3 regions of the Shewanella sp. POL2 genome follow, and region 2 is predicted to be linked to each of the others. Evidence: predicted binding sites of a transcription regulator. Region 2 holds the regulator's gene; each other region holds the start of a gene.
What was found. Region 2 encodes sigma-54, which starts transcription at its own class of promoters, with help from an activator protein. Its sites were predicted from a motif close to GTTGGCACGNNNNTNGNNT; they were not measured.

Region 1: a site for sigma-54 is predicted at 3,534-3,552, ahead of flgB (flagellar basal body rod protein FlgB). Genes of this name have one in related genera too.
Region 3: a site for sigma-54 is predicted at 3,157-3,175, ahead of SHEWPOL2_RS12395 (TorF family putative porin). Genes of this name have one in related genera too.

Annotation. Positions count from the first base shown of each region.
Region 1 is NZ_AKZL01000001.1:65,777-71,523, forward strand. It holds gene flgF (flagellar basal-body rod protein FlgF) at 1-269, opposite strand, end outside; partial or broken gene flgE (flagellar hook protein FlgE) at 441-1,803, opposite strand; gene flgD (flagellar hook assembly protein FlgD) at 1,873-2,652, opposite strand; gene flgC (flagellar basal body rod protein FlgC) at 2,677-3,093, opposite strand; gene flgB (flagellar basal body rod protein FlgB) at 3,096-3,500, opposite strand; gene SHEWPOL2_RS00340 (protein-glutamate O-methyltransferase CheR) at 3,644-4,483, opposite strand; gene SHEWPOL2_RS00345 (chemotaxis protein CheV) at 4,586-5,506, opposite strand; gene flgA (flagellar basal body P-ring formation chaperone FlgA) at 5,712-5,747, shown strand, end outside.
Region 2 is NZ_AKZL01000133.1:50-5,796, forward strand. It holds gene SHEWPOL2_RS20845 (KpsF/GutQ family sugar-phosphate isomerase) at 66-1,043, shown strand; gene kdsC (3-deoxy-manno-octulosonate-8-phosphatase KdsC) at 1,043-1,594, shown strand; gene lptC (LPS export ABC transporter periplasmic protein LptC) at 1,591-2,151, shown strand; gene lptA (lipopolysaccharide transport periplasmic protein LptA) at 2,138-2,689, shown strand; gene lptB (LPS export ABC transporter ATP-binding protein) at 2,686-3,417, shown strand; gene SHEWPOL2_RS20870 (RNA polymerase factor sigma-54) at 3,524-4,999, shown strand; gene hpf (ribosome hibernation promoting factor) at 5,028-5,315, shown strand; gene ptsN (PTS IIA-like nitrogen regulatory protein PtsN) at 5,318-5,747, shown strand, end outside.
Region 3 is NZ_AKZL01000041.1:304-6,050, reverse strand. It holds gene SHEWPOL2_RS12405 (GGDEF domain-containing response regulator) at 1-1,271, shown strand, start outside; gene rimK (30S ribosomal protein S6--L-glutamate ligase) at 1,422-2,327, shown strand; gene SHEWPOL2_RS12395 (TorF family putative porin) at 2,373-3,065, opposite strand; gene SHEWPOL2_RS12390 (HU family DNA-binding protein) at 3,354-3,677, opposite strand; gene SHEWPOL2_RS12385 (response regulator) at 3,774-4,571, opposite strand; gene SHEWPOL2_RS12380 (hypothetical protein) at 4,645-5,028, opposite strand; gene SHEWPOL2_RS12375 (DUF4240 domain-containing protein) at 5,152-5,661, shown strand; gene SHEWPOL2_RS12370 (hypothetical protein) at 5,668-5,747, opposite strand, start outside.

The sequences.
Region 1 (5,747 bases), on a different contig from region 2:
ACGGCAAACCAACCGTCACCTTTAATGGCAACGTCAAGATCGCGTCCAGTAGATTTAATCGGGCCCGAACGAAAATTGGCGGAGGGGGTTTCAACCATGGCAAAGACCCTTGTCGGCAATCCTTCACCAAAGGCTTGCATCGATCTGGCTTGCGCCATATCCGACTTAAATCCATCGGTATTTGCGTTGGCTAAGTTGTTGGCACGCAACGCCAACTCATTCATATTTTGCTTAGCGCCGCTCATGGAGATATAAAGGAATTTGTCCACAGACTGCTCCGTCAAAGTTTCAACCTGACAATAGCAAAGCAAGCATCATGCCAATAAAATAAGCAGCTAGTTAACTGATAAATTAGGAGATTTTAATAAACGAATGAATGCACAACAGAAAGAGGCTAAGTGTTGCCGCTTGCGGCAACACTTAGCAGAGGCAAGATTAACTTAACGAATTTGCAGAACAGTTTGTTGCAGAGTGTTATTCACTTCCAGCGTACGTGAGTTGGCTTGGAAGTTACGTTGTGCCGAAATCAAATCCACCAGCTCAGTCGTCAAGTCAATGTTAGATTGCTCTAACGCTGAAGAACTGAGACTACCAAACGTACCACTGTTAGGCTCACCAGCCAGCGCAGGACCTGACGATAAACTGGCTTTCCACGAGGTATTACCCACTTGTGTCAAACCTTGCTCGTTTGCAAAGCGAACTAAAGCAACGCGGGCTAATGGCACTGTTGAACCATTGGAATAACTGGCAGTGATCAAACCATCTTCACCAATTTCGACATTGGTTAAACGCCCTACTGTGGTACCGTCCTGTGACAATTCAGTGGCGGCAAAAGGAGCTGAATATTGGGTTGGTGCATTAAATTTAATAGTCACGGCTTGAGTGCCATCAGCACCAGGGCCTAACACACCAGCGCCGCCAACCCCTAGCGCTTCGGTGGCAACGACTGCCGGATCACTCCCAGTATACACACCGACAGAATTAAACTTCAGAACCGATCCCTTCCAGCCGCCAGCCGTTTGAGCTGTGCCAGAGGCATCGGGAGTGCCATCACCATTGGTGTCAGTCTGATATGTACCAGCAGGGCCAGAAATATCAACTTGTTTACCATCAATGGCATAGTATGCAACCCAGTTGTTTTCACCATTATATGAGCCATTATTTGGCTTGACGAAATAGGTCGTCATGATATGTGGCTCACCCAGAGAGTCATAAATCGTCATGGATGTCACACTGTTATAGGTTTTGGAGTCTAAGGGATCAAAAGCAGCAGGATCGAGTGAACCTTCTTTTGCATTTAAATTCATCTGCAAAGTCACGTTTTCAGTTTGAACAGGGCTACCTGCAGTATCAGGAATTTGTACTGGCTTAGCTGTCGTTAAACTGACAGAGGTAGAGTTACCATCTTTATCTACTGGAAAGGTCTGCAAAAAATTCCCTGCTGAGTCAACCATATAATTATTTTTGTCGACTTTGAAAGCACCTGCCCGAGTAAACTGATGATCCAAGGTACCTATCTCGGACGCAGTTACAAAAAAGCCAACCGCCTTTAATCGCTAAATCTAACGAGTTATTCGTCAGTTGCAAACTACCTTGGTGGAATTGCTGCGCCACTTGGCTCGTAGCCACACCGCCACCCACAGCGGTTTTTGAGTTTGAGAAAATTGAATTAGCGTAAACATCCGCAAATTCAGCACGCGACTCTTTAAAGCCAATGGTGTTAGCATTCGCGATATTGTTCGCAGTAGTATTCAAATCTTTCTGCGCAGCAGAAATGCCACTCAATGCAATGTTAAACGACATAATTCACCTCTACATTTGCTCAATTCAATGATGGACAAGTGTGATGTCCATTTACAATCTTGATAACGATTAAACTTCACTAATCGCAAGTACATCCGACAGTTTAAAGGCCATTCCACCCTTGAGATTTAAAATGGCGCCAGTCGCTGCAGTACCTAAAGAAACACTGGTCACATGCGCATAGGTCGATACAGCTAACGCTTGTGATTTATCATTCACCAAACCCGATGCTTTAATCGAGTAATTACCTGCAGCAACGGGTTCTCCTTTATCATTCAAACCATCCCACTTGACATCAGTGTTACCACCCTTACTACCATCAACAGTAAATGTTCTAACGACTTGCCCTTTATCATCTTCGATTCGAACATTAATGACGGGAATTTTCTCTGAAGTACTGATCACACCATTTAAGCCTGGGCTTTCTGCAGAGATATAACCCGTATCTGTCGGTAACAGCACTTTTCGCCCAACTAATCCCGATGCTTGCAAAGCTTGGCTTGATGTCATCACACTGTTTAAATTAACGATTTGATCATTTAACTTAGAAATGCCATCGACTGTAGAAAAAGATGCCATTTGTGCAATCATCTGGTCGTTATCAACGGGCTTGAAGGGATCCTGCATCGATAACTGCTGGCTGAGTAATGAGAAAAAATCCTCTTGAGTGAGCTGCTGACTCTTAGCCTCTGGAACAGCAGAACTATTCGGCAAACGTAATCCATCCAAAAATGGGTTACCTGTCGAGCTAGTCGAGGTTTTCGTGGTATTGGTTGATACCGTATTCGATTGAGTGTTTGTTTGAGTCAGCTGCGATGAGGTTTGACTCAGTTGGTTAATGAGGCTCACAACGTACCTCCTAAATAACGCATATTATTTACCCATCCCAAGTGTTTGTTGCAGCATAGATTTTGCCGCCTCAGCCACTTGAACATTCATCTGATATGAGCGAGAAGCTGAAATCATGTCAGCCATTTCTTCCATGACATTGACATTTGGTTTGTAAATAAAGCCATCAGCATCCGCCATCGGATGATCCGGCGAATACTCTTTTAATAGGGGCTTATCACTCTCGACTATGCCTTTCACCGTGACACCTTGGGAAGCTTGTTGCTGACTTTGCGCCTTGGCCATTTCTGCTTCGAAAATAGGATGACGAGAACGGTAAGTTTTATCTACACTGCTGGAGACTGAATCTGCGTTAGCAATGTTACTCGCGGTAGTATTTAGCCGCAGAGACTGGGCTGACATGCCAGACCCCGCAACATCGAAGATATTAAATAAACTCATGATTAATCCCCTCTCAGCGCTTTTTTCATACCGCTAAATTTACTGTCTAAAAACCCCAGAGACATTTGATATTCGAGAGCATTTTGCATAAATGCTGATTGCTCTTGTTGAACGTCGACAGTATTGCCATCCCCAGTATCGGGTTGATTCGGCACTCGAAATTTAACGTACTGCCCGGTTAGCTGCGCTAGCCCAAAATGCTGCTCATCAGCGGTCATCTCTAAGCTATTACGCTGTTGTTGCTGGGTTTTAGCAACATTTAAGGCGGCAGAAAAATCGACGTCACGGGCTTTATAATGTGGCGTATCAGCATTTGCGATATTGCTTGAAATCACTTCAGCCCGCTCAGCACGGATCCCCAACGTGAATTGGTGAACACCCAGTGCCTTATCAAAATTAATCGCCATAAAATTGCCTCCATCGTGTCACTCACGGGAACAAAGCAATTCATGTGCCAATACTTTTATGGGAGGTAATAAAGTTTGTGAGGGATATAGCAGATAAAAAAATTACCGAACTATGCCGGTAATTATCAATTAAAATCAAACCCTTAAGCTTTCTTTTGGTAATAAATGCCAGGGTTACAACGAACCATATCAAATTCATCAGTAAGGCCAGCAATGGATTCGGATGCGCCTAAAAAGAGGATACCTTTGGGATTTAACGCGGCAGCAAATTGCCGCAAAATTTTTGCTTTTGCCTCAGGGGCAAAATAGATCAACACATTTCGGAAAAAAATAATGTCAAACTTACCCAACAAAGTGTAACTCTCGAGCAAGTTATGAGCTCGGAAATTGACGAGACGTTTAACGTTATCCTTTATGCGCATGTTGCCAGAAGGCAAAGCATCAAAAAACTGCCGCTTACGTTCTTCAGACAATCCACGTGCTAACGCTAAACTATCATACTCAGCATTTTTACATCGCTCCAACATAGAAGGAGAAAGATCCGTTGCTTGAATCGAGGCACCACCAGGCAGCGCCCCTGGTTTTTTTTGCTGGTACTCTAATATGGTCATTGCTAAAGAATATGGCTCTTGACCCGACGAGCAAGCTGCAGACCATATCTTTAAAGGTCTACCTAACTTACTGTATTCTGGTAATAGCACATTATTAAGCAATTCAAATGGATAACGATCACGAAACCATAAGGTTTCATTAGTGGTCATGGCATCAATAACTTCAGCTCGTAAAGCTCGTTCCGTGGGTTTCATCGAATGCTTTACCACATCGGATAACGAAGGAAGGTTATATTTGCCCATCAATGGCGCGAGACGACTACGTACGAGGTATTGTTTATTTTCACCTAGCACGATGCCGCTATGTTGTTCTAAGAACAACCTAAATTGATTATATTCTGCTTCAGCGAGTGATTTATCAGGCACATTCACGTCCTAGATCCTATAGCAAGCACCAAAATAAGTGCACAACAATCATGTAATAAGGGCTAGATTATAGCGTAAAGCTCAACTAGGCACTAACCCACACTCTCACTACAAACTTAAATGCTTGTTCACTGCCGCAGCTAATTCGTCAGGGTTAAATTTTGCGATAAAGTCATTGGCACCAACCTTTTGTACCATGGCTTGGTTAAAGACACCGCTTAATGAGGTGTGCAGTACCACCTTGATATTTTTAAGCTTAGGATCATCACGGATCTCAGCCGTTAAGGTATAACCATCCATTTCGGGCATCTCAATATCGGAGATAATGAGTGGAATTTCATCGGCAACGTTATTCATTTCACTTGCAATGGCCTTGAGCTTATCAAGTGCCTCACGACCATCCTTTGCCGTGTCAATTTGTAAATTTAACGACTCTAACGACCGAATAATTTGCTTGCGTGCCACCGCCGAATCATCAATCACCATAATATGGTAATGCTGACTTCTATCGAGAGTAAGTTGCTCATTAACCTCTTCACTAATGGCCGTTTTGACAGGTGAGATTTCATCTAAAATCTTTTCAACATCCAAGATTTCAACCAATTCACCTTCAATCTCGGTAACCGCGGTTAAATAGGAATAACGCCCAGCACCTTGCGGTGGCGGCATAATAGCTTCCCAGTTCATGTTGATAATACGTTCAACAGAACTAACCAAGAACCCCTGCACACTACGGTTATATTCCGAAATGATGATAAAGCAATTTTCAGTGCTCGCTAACGGACGCCCTCCCGTTGCCGCACTCAGATCGATAACAGAAATAGTTGTGCCACGAATATGGGCAACTCCTTTGACGTAAGGATTGAGTTTAGGCAATGTCGTTAATGGCGGGCATTGCAAAACCTCTTTCACTTTAAATACGTTTATCCCAAACCGTTGACGACCATTTAACTTAAATAGCAATAGTTCTAGCCGGTTTTGACCTACGAGTTGGGTTCGTTTGTTGACTGAATCAAGAATACTCGACATAACTCTGCCTTGTTGTTCTGTTTATGTACGGCCCTAAAACTCGTTTGAGTATAGGCATATTAATTGCTTACGTCTTGTTATCGATAAACATAGTTGAAACTAAGTCAAACTTCTGACACCAAAAATCTAAGAAAGAAGCATTGAACAGTTTCACGCTTGATAAAAGTATAGGTGTATTCTGGCGTTACAAGCTAGTCTCTTCATTATGAAAGTAAATTTAGTCTATTTTTTGAGTATTTTC
Region 2 (5,747 bases):
GTACCAAATTGTGCTATTCCAATCCCAGACGGGGCGACAAAGACAATGCAAGAAGAGAGATAGACATGGTAGACCAATCACAATTGCGCCAGTGGGGCTGTAAAGTCATCGATATTGAAAAATCGGCCCTCGACAATCTTTATCAATATGTCGATTCCGTTGAATTCGCCCAAGCCTGCGAGTTAATCCTCAACTGCACCGGCAAAGTCATCGTGATGGGGATGGGGAAATCTGGCCATATTGGTAATAAAATCTCTGCTACCCTCGCCAGCACTGGCACCCCTGCCTTCTTTGTGCATCCAGGCGAAGCCAGCCATGGCGACTTAGGCGTACTCTCTGATAATGATATTATCCTCGCCATTTCAAACTCGGGTGAATCGAGCGAAATCCTTGCGCTGATGCCCGTTATCCAACGTAAAGCCATTCCCGTGATTGCTATGACTGGCAAACCTGAGTCCACGATGGCACGTTTGGCCAAAATTCATTTATGTATTGAAGTGCCTGAAGAAGCCTGTCCGCTCGGGCTTGCGCCAACCTCGAGCACCACGGCAACCTTAGTGATGGGTGATGCGATGGCCATTGCGCTGCTGCAAGCCAAAGGCTTTACTCGGGAAGACTTTGCCATGTCTCACCCAGGCGGTGCCCTAGGACGTAAGCTACTGTTAAAAGTAAGTAATGTCATGCATAGCGGCGATGACTTACCACTCGTCAAACACGATATCTGTATTACCGATGCCCTGTATGAAATCTCCAAGAAGGGCCTAGGCATGACGGCGGTGATCGATGAACAAAACAAACTCGTGGGTATTTTTACCGACGGCGACCTACGCCGCGTTATCGATGCCCAAGTCAACCTACGCACCACGCCTATCGCCGATGTGATGACGCGAAACTGTGTCACAATTACTGAAAACGTCTTGGCAGCGCAGGCGCTGCAAGTGATGGACTCAAAAAATATCAACGGCCTGATAGTGATAGATAAAGACAATCATCCTGTCGGTGCGCTCAATATGCTCGATATGGTTAAAGCGGGAGTCATTTAATGCCACAGCAAGGATTTTACGGCCCGATCAGCGATGATGTGTGGCAAAGAGCGCAAAAAATTAAACTGCTGATCTGCGATGTGGACGGGGTATTTTCTGACGGCCGCATTTATTTAAGCAACTCGGGTGAAGAGCTCAAAGCCTTCCATACCCGCGATGGTTATGGCGTGCGCTCTTTATTGACCAGTGGCTTTAATCTGGCCGTGATAACAGGCCGCCAGTCTAAAATTGTTGAAAACCGCATGACGGCCCTCGGTGTATCCCATATTTATCAAGGTGTGGATAATAAATTTGTCCCCTATGAAGAACTGCTGTCGCTCTACAATGTCACACCAGAAGAAGTTGCCTATATCGGTGATGATATTGTCGACCTGCCAGTGATGAATGTCGTCGGTCTTGCCGTCTGTGTTGCCGATGGACATCCCTATGTGCGCCAACACGCCCATTTTGTGACCCAGTTAAATGGTGGTCATGGCGCGCTCAGAGAGCTGACAGATCTGTTACTTCTGAGTCAAAACAAATTTACCTCAGCCCATGGGATGAGCATATGAGTCGTGTGACCCTCGCCATTATTGCTTTTTTTGGTACTGCACTCGTGCTGTATTGGCAGGTCCAACAAAAACGCGGTGGCGATACCGATAGCAGCCTGAACGATACAGACAGACCCGACTACATTATCGAAGATCTGCGTAGCATCGAGTTTAACGAGCAAGGACAAGTCAATAGTCGCGTCACGGCAAAGCACATGGAACACTATGAGCTTAAAAACCAAACCGACTTTATTCAGCCTGTCTATCTTGTGTATCCCGACCAAGGTAAAGCAAAATGGCAGATCAGAGCCGATCAAGGTCGACTCAACAAAGATACTGGCAAGGTTGTATTAGAAAATAATGTTATTATCGATGCCATCAGCCCTGGTGAACCGATACAAACCTTGTCCACCAGTTTTTTAGAACTCGATCTCAACACAATGATAATGACCTCTGACCGCATCATTTACGTCACAGGGAAAGATTTTAATATTCAAGGGCAAGGCCTTTATGCCGACCTTAACGCGCAGGAAGTGCAATTGACCAGTCAGGTAGTAGGAACCTATGAAGCAAAATAACATATTACTTGCCAGCCTAATGCTAATGATAAGCATGAATGCCTTCGCCAAGATCGGTGACTTACAGCAAGAAGTGAAAATTAAAGCCGTCAGTCAAACTGCGGACATTAAAAACAATCAGATCATTTTCTTCGGTCCCGTTGAAGTTGTTCAAGGCTCAATTAAAATCCATGCGGATCAACTCCGTGCATTTTCTGTCGAAGGCGAAAATAGTAAAGTCTTACTGGCTACTGGAAATCCGGCAACCTACAGCCAAATCCTGGATGATGGCCGCCCAGCATCTGCTAGCGCCAAAGAGATTCGCTATGAAATGGCCACTCGGACGTTGACCCTAACTGGTACAGCGACCCTAGACCAAGCGGGTAGTCAAGTTACAGGCAATTTAATTCGTTACGATATTATTCAGCAAAAACTGATCGCCGAAAGTAGCGGCAATGGTGATGATCGCGTAATTACCATTATTCAACCTGATAATTATCAGGAAGAACTCAAAAATACACCAACAGATAAACCTGTGAAAAAACAGGATTCTAAATGACCCAAATCACCTTAAAAGCACAGAATCTCGCCAAGAGTTATAAGAGTCGTCAGGTTGTCAAAGATGTCAGCCTGACGGTCAAAACGGGTCAAGTCGTCGGCCTACTCGGCCCTAACGGCGCGGGCAAAACCACCACCTTTTACATGGTCGTGGGCTTAGTTAAAAGCGATAAAGGCCATATCTTTATCGACGATGATGATTTAACCGCCGATCCTATGCATCTGCGTGCCCGCAAAGGTATTGGTTACCTACCACAGGAAGCGAGTATCTTTCGTAAATTAACCGTACACGACAACATCATGGCGGTACTGCAAACCCGTAAAGAGCTCAATAGTGACCAGCGCGAAGAAGCACTAGAGCAACTGCTAGAAGAGTTCCATATCACCCATATTCGTGACAGCCAAGGCATGTCCTTATCGGGCGGTGAACGTCGCCGCGTCGAAATTGCCCGCGCCTTAGCGGCCAACCCCAAGTTTATTCTGCTTGATGAGCCCTTTGCGGGCGTTGATCCGATCTCCGTTATCGATATCAAGAAAATTATCGAGCAGCTTAAGAGCCGAGGCCTTGGAGTACTTATCACTGACCACAATGTGCGCGAGACCTTAGACGTCTGTGAACATGCTTACATTGTGAGTCACGGTAATCTTATTGCCGAGGGCACACCCGCAGAGATCTTAGACAATCAGCAAGTTAGGGCTGTGTACTTAGGTGAACAATTCAGGCTATAGTTACTAAAACAAAGCTAATAAGCCTTGAATTTGAGAGCGCTAGGCTCCATCCATATGATATCAAGCGACCTAAACTCACAATAATAACCTAGGGATCAGCGGTAACATGAAAGCGTCACTCCAGCTCAAACTGGGTCAACAGTTAACCATGACGCCACAACTTCAGCAGGCCATTCGCCTGCTGCAACTGTCGTCATTGGAACTGCAACAAGAAATCCAGCAAGCCTTAGACTCTAATCCTCTTCTCGAGCTGGAAGAGGAGCAATTTGACGCGCCTAGCGAACGTAAGCAAGATATCGCCGATACCGACTTTAGCGAAACGACTGCCCAGCCACAGGAACAAGATAACTCCACCGTGGACATTGCCGAGTCGCTGACCAAAGAATCTCTGCCCGAAGAGTTACCCATGGATACCACTTGGGATGAAGTCTTTACCGCATCGCCAAACTCAGGTTCTGGCGCCAGCCGTGAAGATGACATGCCCTTCCAAGGGGAAACTAGCGAGGGGTTGTACGAACATTTAGAATGGCAAAAAAACCTCACACCCTTCTCTGAAACCGATTTAGCCATTGCCACCGCGATTATTGATGCCATTGACGATCAAGGTTATCTCACTCAAAGCACTGAAGATATCCTCGAAGCCATGGGCAATCCCGAGATTGAACTCGACGAAGTTGAAGCCGTGCTCAAGCGTATTCAACATTTCGACCCCGTTGGTGTCGCGGCAAGGGATTTAAGCGAATGTTTACTGATCCAGCTATCTCATTTTTCGCCTGATACCCCTCACATCGAAAACGCCCGCATGCTGATCAAAGATCATTTAGATCTGATCGCCGCTCGCGACTTTAGGCTGTTAATGCGTAAGACCAAACTGAAAGAAGACGAGTTAAGGGACAGTATTGCGCTGATCCAAACCTTAAATCCTCGCCCCGGTTTACTCATCACCCCTGTCGATGAAGAATATGTGATCCCCGATGTATCGGTGTCGAAGAAAAACGGCCGTTGGGTGGTCGAATTAAACCCTGACTGCATGCCAAAAATCAACGTAAATCAGCAATATGCAGCAATGGCCCGAAGTTCAAAAAATCAAGCTGATAGCCAATTTATTCGTGGCCATCTGCAAGAGGCTAAATGGTTTATCAAAAGCCTTGAAAGCCGCAACGAAACACTGCTCAAGGTGGCAAACTGCATAGTGCAATACCAACAGGGTTTCTTCGAATATGGCGAAGAAGCCATGAAACCTATGGTCCTTAACGATATCGCCGAAGCGGTAGAAATGCATGAGTCCACCATTTCACGGGTGACGACTCAAAAATACATGCATACCCCAAAAGGACTTTTTGAACTAAAATATTTCTTCTCAAGCCACGTCGGGACGGATGATGGCGGTGAGTGCTCATCCACAGCAATCAGAGCTTTCATTAAGAAACTGGTTGCAGCGGAAAACCAGAAAAAACCATTAAGCGACAGCAAGATGGCTCAACTTCTGGCAGAACAGGGAATTAACGTTGCGCGCAGAACCATTGCGAAGTACCGAGAAGCGATGCTTATTCCCCCTTCCAATCAGCGTAAAAGCTTATAGCCTATTGTGAGTATCGGAGGACGTTTCTATGCAAATAAACCTAAGTGGACACCATATCGAGATTACTGAATCGTTACGGGCATATGTTGAGGAAAAGTTTTCAAAACTTGAACGTCATTTCGAACAGATCAATAATGTGCACGTTGTGCTCAATGTTGAGAAAATGCAACAGATTGCCGAAGCGAGAATCAACCTCACCGGTGGTGAAGTCTTCGCGACTTCAGAGCATGCAGATATGTATGCTGCCATAGACGTCCTGATTGATAAACTTGATCGTCAGGTTATTAAACACAAAGAGAAGTTAACAAAACACTAGCAATGGAACTTCGTACCATACTGCGGCCGGAGTGCACAACCTGCGCCACTCCGGGCAGTAAGAAAAAGGTACTGGAACTCATCAGCGACTTAGCCGCTGCCCAGTACCCCACCCTCTCATCTCAAGAGATCTTCGAAAGCCTCGTGGCGCGCGAAAAGATGGGTAGCACAGGTATAGGTAACGGTATCGCCATTCCACATGGTCGATTAACCGATATAACACAACCCATAGCGATATTGATAAAATGTGAGGAGCCGATAGCCTTTGATGCTATCGATAAACAACCCGTCGATATTTTATTTGCACTACTCGTGCCTGCCGACCAATGTCAGCAGCACCTAAGTACCTTGTCATGCATGGCTGAAAAGCTCAGTGACAAGCAAATATTAAAACAATTGCGCAAGACGCATGATGAAACGGAACTCTATCAGG
Region 3 (5,747 bases), on a different contig from region 2:
GTTATGGATTTGAGCTGTGTTTAAATCGCGCCATTGCAAGAGCAAAACGCAGTAATGATTTTTTAGCCGTGATTTTACTTGATCTTGATGATTTTAAAGCGATTAATGACACGTTAGGTCACCAGACTGGTGATATTTTGTTGGTGAAAGTCGCATCTAGACTCAGTGCCGTGTTACGGGATGGTGACGTCATTGCTCGTTTAGGCGGGGATGAATTTGTGGTGTTAGTGACTGACAATGACTACAAATATTTCCCCATGATAGTGGCTAACCGTCTACTTAAAGCTTTTGAAGAAGTGTTTTGCCTTGGAGATAACGATGTGATGATTGGCGCCAGTATTGGCGTGGCATTTTATAATGAAGCCGCCTCCGATAGCTCTGAGTTAATGAAATGCGCCGATATCGCCATGTATCGTGCTAAGAAAATGGGGCGCAATCAGATCCAGTTTTATTCCGAGGCGCTAGATAAAGAAGTCCGCTACCGCAATCATATCGAGTCCAGCTTAAAAATGGCCTTAAGGCAGAATCAGTTTAAGGTTTATTATCAGGTGCAAGTTGACGCGCAAACACACCATATGGTGGGAATGGAGGCGTTAATTCGTTGGCAGCATCCCGAAGATGGTTTGATTTCTCCGGACCAATTTCTGCCCATAGCGGAAGAAATTGGGTTAATGGAAGAAATCGGTGACTGGGTATTGTATGAAGCCTGCCGACAGGCCCAATATTGGCTGAGCCAATTAGCATCAACAGGGCATCGCTTTACCATTGCAGTGAACTTATCTGCATCTCAAATTGGGCATATCAACTTATATGAGAAAATCGCCCATGTTCTTAACGTGACAGGGCTAGCGCCCAGTGCACTTGAGTTGGAAATTACTGAAAACTGTTTGATTGAAGAACCCCACGAACATGCCAAGATCCTCGATAAAATAGCCCAACTTGGAGTGCGATTTGCGTTGGACGATTTTGGTACCGGATTTTCATCCCTTGAACATATAAAGTTGTTCCCCATCAGCGTGTTAAAAATCGATAAAAGTTTTATTGCTTCCTACGATAAGGACGAAAAGGACACTCGTTTACTCACAGCGTTGCTTAACTTTGCCTATGGCTTTAACGTCACCTCTGTTGCCGAGGGAATTGAAACCCTCGAGCAAGCGGAGTTTTGTACAGTAAGGCACTGCAATCTATTACAGGGATACTTCTTTTCTCGTCCTCTAGAGGCAAGCGAATTTGAAGCAAGGTTCATTACACCGTTAGTCACTAAATTGTGAAGATTATCTTACGTTTGACTAAGGCTTAGGTTTTCGTCTGGTGAGGAATATTTTCTTGCTTTACACTGAGCAATAGACAAATATCAGCGCCCCTTTCTGATGCAATGTGCTCAGAGCTTCAATCACTGTGTTTAATTTGGTCATTTAGTAATGAAAATCGGTATTTTATCTCAGTTTCCAGAATTGTATTCCACCCGACGTTTAGTGGCCGCCTGCGAAAGCCGTGGTCATGAGGCTGTGGTGATTAATACCTTGAATTGCTACATGAATATTAATTCCGTTAAACCTAGCATTCATTATCAGGGAGAAGAATTAACAGGGTTTGATGCCATTATTCCGCGTATTCATGCCAGTGTGACCTTTTATGGCTGCGCAGTGGTGCGCCAGTTTGAAATGATGGGTGTATTTGCCGCCAACGATTCAATTTCGATAGCACGCTCGCGGGATAAGTTACGTGCTCTGCAATTACTTTCACGCAAAGGCATTGGTATGCCTATCACTGGATTTGCCAATAAACCCAATGATATTCCTGATCTCATTAATATGGTGGGCGGTGCTCCTTTAGTGATCAAGTTACTCGAAGGTACGCAGGGGATTGGGGTGGTATTAGCGGAAACGAAAACCGCCGCTGAGAGCGTGATTGAAGCCTTTTTAGGGCTCAAAGCCAATATTTTGGTGCAAGAGTATATTCAAGAGTCCAACGGCAGTGATATTCGTTGTTTTGTGGTGGGTGATAAAGTGGTGGCCTCGATGAAGCGTCAGGGGCCAGAGGGCGATTTTCGTTCAAACTTACACTTAGGCGGCTGTGGTGAAAAAGTGAAAATTACGCCAGAAGAGCGCAAGATGGCCGTTGCCGCTGTTAAAGCGATGGGATTAGTCGTTGCAGGCGTGGATATTTTACGTTCGAATCGTGGCCCGTTGATCCTTGAGGTGAACTCAGCTCCCGGTATCGAAGGTATTGAGCAAACTACGGGTATTTCGGTAACTGAGCCTATTGTGGAATATATTGAGAAAATGGTGTTAGCACGTAAGTCGAATCGGGCGGTGATCGCTTAATAAAATACGCCGCGATTAACGCGGCGTGTTTCTTAGTTCTTTATTTTATAAATCAAAGCTATAGGAGTAACCTAAAGCGATTTTAGCATCGTCATCAGCCAGATCAGTATCTGATACCATAAAAGAGACTGTGCCCATGCTGGTATCTGCACTAAGTGTTAGGTTGTAATCGGCATAGTTATCCTCACCAAACCAAGCTTCAACCACATCTCCTGTGGAGTAGCCATAGTGGAATGACAGGCTAAGTTTCTCGGTTAAAGGGAAAGATGCTGTGGCGGCAAGATAACTCATATCTTTGTTATCGAGTGGTTCCGCCGCTACGTCATCACCCGCATTGATCACGTGGGAATAACTAAGTTCGACCCACTTCCAGGTAATAGCCCCGTGGAGCTCACCAAAATCGATGCTGCCTTCGGCATCGGGGTAGGCATAATAGAGATAGCCAAAATCATAGCTGAGATCGTCGGTGATGTTGCCACCGTAACCAGCATAGAGGTCTAACTCGTAGCTAGTGTCATTGCCAAAATCGACATTTGATGCCCACGTACCCGCATAAAATCCTGAGTCATGACTGTAGTCAAGACCGCCTTGGATCGCCACCGCATCATTGGTTTGAGTCACTCCGCGCCATAGATAGTTTGATGTGCCGCCAATATTGCCGGATACCGCCGCAAAGACGTTAGTGGTTAGTAATAATCCCGTCGATAATGCCAAAACGCTGTACAGTGATTTTCTCATACTCATCCCCTCGATTGATTTATTTATCGATTCACTCATGCCACTTAAATACGGCGGCATTGGTGCATCATGGTTTTTTCTGATAAGGGAGTTGCTAATCACATGCCATTATTTGAACATCTTTAAAAACAACTGGTTACATAATTTATGTTAATTAAATGTTTTAAAGTGCTCAAAAATGGAGCGGTGGACGCACTGTGTTTGTGCAAAAAATCATCTTTTATGCTTTCGTGAGGGAAAAAAAACGCCTCACAGAGGAGGCGTTTTATAAAATCAATGTCGAGCGAATTAGTTCACACTATCACGCAAGGTTTTACCCGCTTTAAACTTAGGCACAGTGGCTTCAGCGATCTGGATTTCTTTGCCCGTTTGTGGGTTACGACCAGTACGAGCTGCACGAGTCGCTGTTTCAAAGGAGCCAAATCCGACGATAGAGATTTTGTCACCGTTTTTCATTGATTCAGTAATCGCCGCTTCGAAAGATTTCAATGCTCGTGCTGCTTCAGCTTTAGTGATATCGGCATTTTCTGCAATTTTGGCGATAAGTTCAGTTTTGTTCATTTTTATTGTCTCTTCTTTCCGTAGATTTATGTAAGTCAGCGAGCCTAACATGCCACAAGGTTAAAGCGTTGGAAAGCCCTTTGCTGCGGGCTTGTGTCATCGAAGTAACAAAATTGGAGGGTATTTGCGCCATTCGTGACTTAGGTTTTATTCTTCGAGCAACTGATATAAGAGTTGCTTAACCAATTTGGGTTCGAAGGGCTTGTCGCACAGGGCATTCACCCCAGCCTGAGATACATTACTTAAATGTGTATCGTTAGCCTCAGACGAGACCATTAAAATAGGCACGTGGGATTGTTGACTTTCATTACGGATAAATTGCGTTAATGCCAGTCCATCAACGCTGGGCATATTGTAATCAGTGATAATTAAATCAAACATATTATGACGCATTAATTCAATGGCTTGCGCACCATCTTCTGCTTCGGTAATCAGTTTTATCCCCAAATTACCAATAGTTCGCTTGATCACATTACGTGCCATGCGACTGTCATCAACCACAAGCACGCGTACATCGTGCACATCGAAGTGGCTTAAGTCGAGTTCATCGTGGCTGAGCAAATCGATGGTCGCATTTAGCGCCTTGCCTAAGTGTTCGGCATTAAAAGGTTTTGGCAGAATCGCGACTACGCCAGACTGGCGGAAAATCTCCAATTGTTCACGGCGACATTCACTTGAGATCAGCATAAATTGAATATCTTTATATTCACTTTTGCTGCGCAGGTAGTTCAAAAACTCGGTCGCTGTTCCATCTTCAAAATGCATTGCACTGGCAATGAGATCGGGTTTGTGTCGAGCAATGAGTCCTTTAGCCTCTTCAATATTGGCAGCATTTTCGATGCTAACAATGCCTTCTTGCTGTAAGCGCTTGATGATAATGCGGCGCTGGGTTTCCGATGGCTCAATAATAAGCATCGATAATTCGTTAGGCGATAAATGAGTCATAGTCACAAGCTATTGGGCTTTTTTAGAAAGGCGTTAACTTAGGCGAGAAATAACTGCTTCGCAACACATTAAATCAAGCTTTCAATTTTGCAGTTAAATAATCACGGGTTACCCGTGAAAATGCGATCCAATACTGTACTAATAGCAGGGCAATGATAGACAGCACCAGCGGTAACATCGGGATGTTATGACCCTCTACCACCACTTTAACGTCTTGAGGTGTAATCTGATAGGCGATAATGGCAGTAACCCCAAGTGCTGACAGGCCTAAGGTTTGTAATCCAATATAAATTTTGAGCACTAAGCTAGACCAAGGTGCTTGTGTCAGTATGCCAAACAAAACGGGTAATACACCTAAGGTAAACAAATCGAAGGAGGTGGTGGCGACAGCCCGTAATAGGGCAACAATGGCAAACAGAGTATAAAGGGTTATCAATAGGATTAGGCGTTTAGGCATAAAGTTAGGGTTACTGGCTAATGTGAAGTGGAGCAAGTGTAGGAAATGCCCCGAACTGAGTCCAGCATAACCGTATTATCATGTAGAATACGCCTTTGCTTGGGCATTAAATTAGGTTAAGTGATGACAGAAGTAGAATTTTGGGACTTAGTGACCCGCAGTGAACCAGCGCAATCCCAAGAGTCTTTGGTTGAGGCATTAAAGCTGAAACTGAGTAAACTGAGTGATGAAGAGCTAAAAGTCTTTGATAAGCTGTTTGGTCAACAGATGCGCCGAAGTTATTTATGGTCGGTTTGGGGGGCGGCTTATATCATTACGGGGTGTGATTCTGATTATGCCTTTGCCGAATTTCGCGCTTTTCTGATTTCACTTGGACAAGCCAGTTATGAGGCTGTGATTGCCCAGCCTGATTCGTTAGCGAAGTTAACTGCATGGCCAGAAAAGGATGGTTATGCCTATCCCTTTATTGAAGATTACGATCTTATTGCAGGGCAATTATACGAAGACCGAACGGGTAAAGAGTTGCCTTTTATGCCTTCGGGTAAAGCGACTCCCGTAGGCAAAAAATTTAGCACTAAACCCAAAGACTTAAGACAGCAATATCCTGAGCTTAGTGCGCGTTTTCCGTTTTAATTCGCCCTAAGAGCGCAAACATGCGTTACTGGTAACGTCGAAGGTCATGCCGTATTGGGTACACGTTTGGCGCATGAACTGATGCT